Regions from separate parts of the Streptomyces sp. NPDC042259 genome, predicted to be linked through region 2. Evidence: riboswitches for the same ligand, from Rfam matches in the RefSeq annotation. Region 2 holds a riboswitch; the other holds the start of a gene.
What was found. A riboswitch is a leader RNA that binds a small molecule or an ion and turns the genes downstream of it on or off. The one in region 2 is predicted to bind thiamine pyrophosphate.
Positions count from the first base shown of each region.

Region 1: another riboswitch for thiamine pyrophosphate. It lies ahead of thiO (glycine oxidase ThiO); the one in region 2 lies ahead of ACZ6MA_RS15970 (thiamine ABC transporter substrate-binding protein).

Region 1 is NZ_JBVJDW010000001.1:306,577-309,969, forward strand. Features, by position in the region: gene ACZ6MA_RS01400 (NAD(P)/FAD-dependent oxidoreductase) at 1-1,000, opposite strand, end outside; TPP riboswitch at 1,230-1,341, shown strand; gene thiO (glycine oxidase ThiO) at 1,339-2,538, shown strand; gene thiS (sulfur carrier protein ThiS) at 2,535-2,774, shown strand; gene ACZ6MA_RS01415 (thiazole synthase) at 2,835-3,393, shown strand, end outside.
Region 2 is NZ_JBVJDW010000005.1:94,926-98,318, reverse strand. Features, by position in the region: gene ACZ6MA_RS15980 (phosphatidate cytidylyltransferase) at 1-638, shown strand, start outside; gene rlmN (dual-specificity RNA methyltransferase RlmN) at 753-1,859, shown strand; TPP riboswitch at 1,898-2,003, shown strand; gene ACZ6MA_RS15970 (thiamine ABC transporter substrate-binding protein) at 1,999-3,081, shown strand; gene ACZ6MA_RS15965 (ABC transporter permease) at 3,057-3,393, shown strand, end outside.

The sequences.
Region 1 (3,393 bases), on a different contig from region 2:
CGTCGGGGTCGCCGCGCCACAGCAGCTCGTCGGCGGCCGCGTGGTGGCCCGCGTACTGCACGAAGCGGCCGAACTGCTCGGACCAGAAGTAGGGCACCGGGTCGTAGACCGGGCTCTCGGCCGGGCCGTGGACGATGTTCGCGGCGACGGTCCGGGGGCCCTGCAGGGCGTTGTCCCAGTGGTGCACCAGCAGCCGCTCGCCGTAGCGGGCGGAGGGGAAGGACGCGCAGTCGCCGACGGCGTAGACGTCGGGCAGGGAGGTGCGCAGCCGGTCGTCGGTGACGACGGAGCGGTCCGCCGCGAGCTCGACGCCCGAGCCGGCCAGCCAGCCGGTCGCGGGCCGCGCCCCGATGCCGACGACCACCGCGTCGGCCGCGAGCCGGGTGCCGTCGGCCAGCAGTACCGCGCCCGCCTCCACGGCGGCCACGCGGGCGCCGGTCAGCAGCCGGGCCCCGCTGTCGGCGTACCAGCGGGCCATGGGGGCGGCGACCTCGGGCGGCATGGCGCCCGCCAGCGGCAGTTCGGCGGCCTCCACGACCGTCACCCGGCAGCCCGCCTCGCGTGCGGCGGTCGCGAACTCCGCGCCGATCCAGCCCGCGCCGACCGCCACGACGTCGTGCCGCCCGGCCAGTACCGGGCGCAGCCGCTCGGCGTCGTCGAGGGTGCGCAGCAGGTGCACACCGGGCACGCCCTCGCTGCCGGGCAGGGCGAGGGGTTCGGCGCCGGTGGCGATGACCAGCACGTCGTAGGACACGGGCCCGGCGTCGGTCTCCAGCAGGTGTTCGGCGGCGCGCAGGCCGGTGGCCGCCCGGCCGAGGTCCAGCTCTATGCCGAGCGACGCGAAGTCCACCTCGAAGGCCGAGCCCTCGGCCTTGCCGAGCAGGACGGCCTTGGAGAGCGGCGGCCGGTCGTACGGCCGGTGGGGCTCGGCGCCCAGGACGGAGATCGCACCGCGCCAGCCCTGCTCGCGCAGGGCGACGGCGGTCTGCACCCCGGCCATCCCGGCGCCGACGATGACGACGCGCCGGTCGGTGGTGGTCTTCGCTGCTTTCCCGTGCTCGCTCACCCGATCACTGTAGGGCCGTGGCCTGTCCGTACCGGAGCACCCGCCGCGGAGACGTCTGACACAGCGTCACCACGGGCGGTCGCCGGGGCGTGCCGGGCGGCGCGGGCCTGGCCCGTCCGGCCGCCCTTCCGGTCCTTTCGCGGCGCGTACTAGGGTGGCCGTGCAAAGCACTCGCGGGAGCCCGGACGACCGGGCTGAGAGGGAGGCTGGACGGCCTCCGACCGTACGAACCTGATCCGGGTCATGCCGGCGAAGGGAGGGGCTGGACGCCCATGCACGCGTCTTCCACCATGCCCGCGGGGCCGGGCACGCCGTCGGACACCGTCTGCGACGTGCTCGTCGTCGGCGGCGGTGTCATCGGTCTCGTCACGGCGTGGCGCGCGGCGCAGCGCGGTCTGCGCACGGTCGTCGCGGACCCCGCGCCGGGCGGCGGCGCGGCCCTGGTCGCGGCGGGCATGCTGGCCGCCGTGACGGAGCTGCACCACGGTGAGCAGTGGCTGCTCGCTTTGAATCTGGCGTCCGCGCGGCGCTATCCGGCGTTCACGGCCGAGCTGGAGGAGGCGAGCGGCCAGGACACCGGTTACCGCGCCTGCGGCACCCTCGCCGTCGCCCTCGACGCCGACGACCGCGCCCATCTGCGGGAGCTGCACGCCCTCCAGCAGCGGTCCGGGCTGGAGGCGCAGTGGCTGTCGGGGCGCGAGTGCCGGCGGCTGGAGCCGATGCTCGCGCCGGGGGTGAGCGGCGGTGTGCGGGTGGACGGCGATCACCAGACCGATCCCCGGCGGCTCGCGAAGGCCCTGCTCATCGCCTGTGAGCGGGCCGGTGTCCGGTTCCACCGCGCGGCGGCGGCCCGCCTCACGGTCGGGGCGGAGCGCGCGACGGGGGCCGAGCTGGCCAACGGCACCCGGGTCGCCGCCGGGGCGACCGTGCTCGCCGCGGGCAGCCACAGCGGCCGTCTCGCGGGGGTCCCCGAGCGGGTGCTGCCCCCGGTCCGCCCGGTCAAGGGCCAGATCCTGCGGCTGCGGGTGCCCGGCCCGTACGCGCCGTTCCTGTCCCGGACCGTACGGGCGGTGGTCCGTGGCGGCCCGGTCTATCTGGTGCCGCGCGAGAACGGCGAGCTGGTCGTCGGAGCCACGACGGAGGAGCTGGGCTGGGACACCACCGTCACCGCCGGCGGGGTGTACGAGCTGCTGCGCGACGCCCACGAGCTGGTGCCCGGCATCACCGAGCTGCCCCTGGTCGAGACCCGCGCCGGGCTGCGCCCCGGCACCCCCGACAACGCGCCCCTGCTGGGGCCGACCGAACTGCCCGGCCTGCTCATGGCCACCGGCCACCACCGCAACGGCATCCTGCTCACCCCGCTCACCGGCGAGGTGATGGCCGAGGTGCTGACCGGTGGACGGCTGCCGGAGACGGCCCTTCCCTTCTCCCCCCGACGCTTCTCGAACGCGCTCCAGGAGCTGCCCGCATGAACCCCACCGATCCCACCGACCGCCCCGAGGCCCACGTCGGCATCCATGTCAACGGCGAGCGGCGCGAGGTGCCCCGGGGGCTGACCCTCGACGGCCTCGTCGCGGCCCTCACCACCGCGCGCGCGGGTGTCGCCGCCGCCGTCAACGAGGCCGTCGTCCCCCGTGGCCAGTGGACCGCCACGACGCTCGGCGACGGCGACCGCGTCGAGGTCCTCACCGCCGTGCAGGGGGGCTGATCCGTCGTGGCAGACGATTCGCTGACCATCGCCGGCACCGCGTTCTCCTCCCGGCTGATCATGGGCACGGGCGGGGCGCCCAGCCTCGACGTGCTGGAACGCGCGCTGCTGGCCTCCGGCACCGAGCTGACCACGGTCGCCATGCGCCGGCTGGACGCCGGTGTGCGGGGCTCGGTGCTCTCCGTCCTGGAGAAGCACGCCATCCGGGTGCTGCCGAACACGGCGGGCTGCTTCACCGCCGGTGAGGCGGTCCTCACCGCCCGGCTGGCCCGTGAGGCGCTCGGCACGAACTGGGTCAAGCTCGAGGTGATCGCCGACGAGCGCACCCTGCTGCCCGACCCGATCGAGCTGCTGGACGCCGCCGAGATCCTGGTCGACGACGGGTTCACCGTCCTGCCGTACACCAACGACGACCCGGTCCTGGCCCGCAAGCTGGAGGACGTCGGCTGTGCCGCGATCATGCCCCTGGGCTCCCCCATCGGCTCCGGCCTCGGCATCCGCAACCCGCACAACTTCCAGCTGATCACCGAACGCGCCGGGGTCCCGGTGATCCTCGACGCGGGCGCGGGCACCGCGTCCGACGCGGCGCTCGCCATGGAACTGGGGTGCGCGGCGGTGA
Region 2 (3,393 bases):
CGCTCGTGCCGCTCGCGGTCGGTGGCGCCGCCATGGTCGTCGCCGGCTTCGTGAACGGCGCCGAGGGCGCGTGGGTGGCCATGGCCTTCACCGCGCTCGCGGTGCTCGTATGGCGTATGACGGAGCCGCCCGAGGACTACCTCCGGGACGTCACGGCGGGCATCTTCGCGGCCTTCTACGTGCCCTTCCTCGCCACGTTCGTGGCGCTGATGCTGGCCGCGGACGACGGCGCCTGGCGGGTCCTGACCTTCCTGCTGCTCACGGTGGTCAGCGACACCGGTGCCTACGCGGTGGGCTGGCGGTTCGGCAAGAAGAAGCTCGCGCCGCGCATCAGCCCCGGCAAGACCCGGGAGGGGCTGCTCGGCGCGGTGGCGTTCGCCATGGTGGCGGGCGCGCTGTGCACGCACTTCCTGATCGACGGCGGGCAGTGGTGGCAGGGTCTGCTGCTGGGCCTCGCGGTCGCGGTCAGCGCCACGCTGGGCGACCTCGGCGAGTCGATGATCAAGCGGGACCTGGGCATCAAGGACATGGGCGCCCTGCTGCCGGGCCACGGCGGGATCATGGACCGGCTGGACTCGCTGCTGCCGACCGCCCCGGTGGTGTGGCTGCTGCTGGTCGTCTTCGTCGGCAGCACCTGAGCCGCGGCGGGGTCTTCCTCGTCCAATGGCCTGACCTGCGGTTTTTTCGGTGAGGGGCACGTTGTCCACAGGGCGGCGGGCCCCTCTCCGTATGTCTGCGACACTGGTAGGACCATGCCTGCACCCGGAGAACTCACTTTCGTCGCGCCGCGCGGGGCCAAGAAGCCCCCGCGGCACCTTGCCGACCTCACCCCCGCCGAGCGCCGCGAAGCCGTCGCCGCGATCGGCGAGAAGCCGTTTCGCGCGAAGCAGCTGTCCCAGCACTACTTCGCCCGGTACGCGCACGACCCGGCGGCATGGACGGACATCCCGGCGGCGGCCCGCGAGAAGCTCGCGGCCGAGCTGCTGCCGGAGCTGATGAGCGTCGTACGGCACATCTCGTGCGACAGCGACACCACCCGTAAGACCCTGTGGCGGCTGCACGACGGCACGCTGGTCGAGTCCGTGCTCATGCGTTACCCCGACCGGGTCACCATGTGCATCAGCTCCCAGGCCGGCTGCGGCATGAACTGCCCGTTCTGCGCCACCGGCCAGGCCGGGCTGGACCGCAATCTGTCGACCGCCGAGATCGTGCACCAGATCGTCGACGGCATGCGCGCCCTGCGCGACGGCGAGGTGCCCGGCGGCCCGGCGCGGCTTTCCAACATCGTCTTCATGGGCATGGGCGAGCCGCTCGCCAACTACAAGCGCGTCGTCGGCGCGATCCGCCGTCTGACCGACCCCGAGCCGGACGGCCTCGGGCTCTCGCAGCGCGGCATCACCGTCTCCACCGTCGGCCTGGTGCCCGCGATGCTGCGCTTCGCCGACGAGGGCTTCAAGTGCCGTCTCGCGGTCTCGCTGCACGCCCCGGACGACGAGCTGCGCGACACCCTCGTGCCGGTCAACACCCGGTGGAAGGTCCGCGAGGTCCTCGACGCCGCCTGGGAGTACGCGGAGAAGTCCGGCCGCCGGATCTCCATCGAGTACGCCCTCATCCGGGACATCAACGACCAGGCGTGGCGTGGTGACCTGCTCGGCCGGCTCCTCAAGGGCAAGCGCGTGCACGTCAACCTCATCCCGCTCAACCCGACCCCGGGTTCGAAGTGGACCGCCTCCCGGCCGGAGGACGAGCGGGCGTTCGTCCAGGCGATCGCCGCGCACGGCGTGCCCGTCACCGTGCGTGACACGCGCGGCCAGGAGATCGACGGAGCGTGCGGTCAGCTCGCCGCCGCCGAGCGCTGATACTGTCCACTCGCCCAGGCGAACACCTCGCACAAATGAACATCCGACAGGGGAGCGCGCACAGCGCTGAGAGTGCGGCACGGGCCGCAGACCCTCGGACCTGATCCGGGTCATACCGGCGTAGGGAGTCAACCCACTCATGAACACCACCCTCCGGCGTGCCGTCGGCGCGGCCGTCATCACCGCGCTCGGCGTGCCCGTGCTGGCCGCCTGCGGCGGTTCGGACGACTCCGGCGCCGGCTCCAAGACCGTCACGCTCGTCTCGCACGACTCCTTCGCCGCGTCGGACGCGGTGCTCAAGGAGTTCACCCGGACCACCGGGTACAAGGTCAAGGTGCTCAAGAGCGGGGACGCCGGGACGGCCGTCAACCAGGCCGTCCTCTCCAAGAGCCACCCGCAGGGCGACGTCTTCTTCGGCGTCGACAACACCCTCCTGTCGCGGGCCCTCGACAACGGCCTGTTCACCCCGTACGAGGCCAAGGGCCTGGACCGGGTCCCCAAGGCGCTCCAGGCCGACGCCGCCGAGCACCGGGTCACGCCCGTCGACTTCGGCGACATCTGTGTGAACTACGACCGCGCGTACTTCGCCGGCCACAAGCTCAGCCCGCCGGCGTCCTTCGACGACCTGATCAAGCCGGAGTACAAGAACCTCCTGGTCACCGAGAACGCGGCCACCTCGTCCCCCGGTCTCGCCTTCCAGCTGGGCACCGTCGCCAAGTACGGCGACGCCGGCTGGCAGGACTACTGGAAGAAGCTCAAGGCCAACGGCGTCGAGGTCGTGGACGGCTGGGAGCAGGCGTACAACGACCGCTTCTCCGGCTCCGCCGCGGGCAAGAAGGCCAAGGGCGACAAGCCGCTCGTCGTCTCCTACGCGTCCAGCCCGCCCGCCGAGGTGCTCGGTGCGAAGCCGCTGCCCAAGGAGGGGCCGACCGGTGTCGCGACCGGCACCTGCTTCCGGCAGACGGAGTTCGCCGGCTTGCTGAAGGGCGCGAAGAACACCGAGGGCGGCCAGGCCCTGATCGACTTCCTGCTGGGCAAGAAGTTCCAGGAGGACATGCCGCTGCAGATGTTCGTCAACCCGGCGAACCAGGACGCCGCGCTGCCCGAGGAATTCACCCGGTTCGGTGCCAAGATCACCGATCCCGCGACCCTCGCCCCGGAGAAGATCGCCAAGAACCGCGACCAGTGGGTCAAGGCATGGTCCTCGCTCGTCCTGAAGTAGCCGCCCCGAAGCGACCGAAGGGGCTCTCCCGGCAGACGGCGGTCCGGCTCGGCCTGATGGCCCTGCCGGTCGCCTTCTTCGGTCTGTTCTTCGCCTACCCGGTCTCCGCCATCGTGGCCCGGGGGCTCAAGGACGGCGGACGGTGGCAGTTCGCCCGCGTCGGCGAGGTGCTCGGCGACGAGCGGATCGGCCACGTCCTGTGGTTCACCACCTGGCAGGCCCTCGCCTCCACGGCCCTGACCCTCGCCCTCGCCCTGCCCGGCGCGTATGTCTTCGCCCGCTTCGACTTCCCCGGGAAGCGACTGCTGCGGG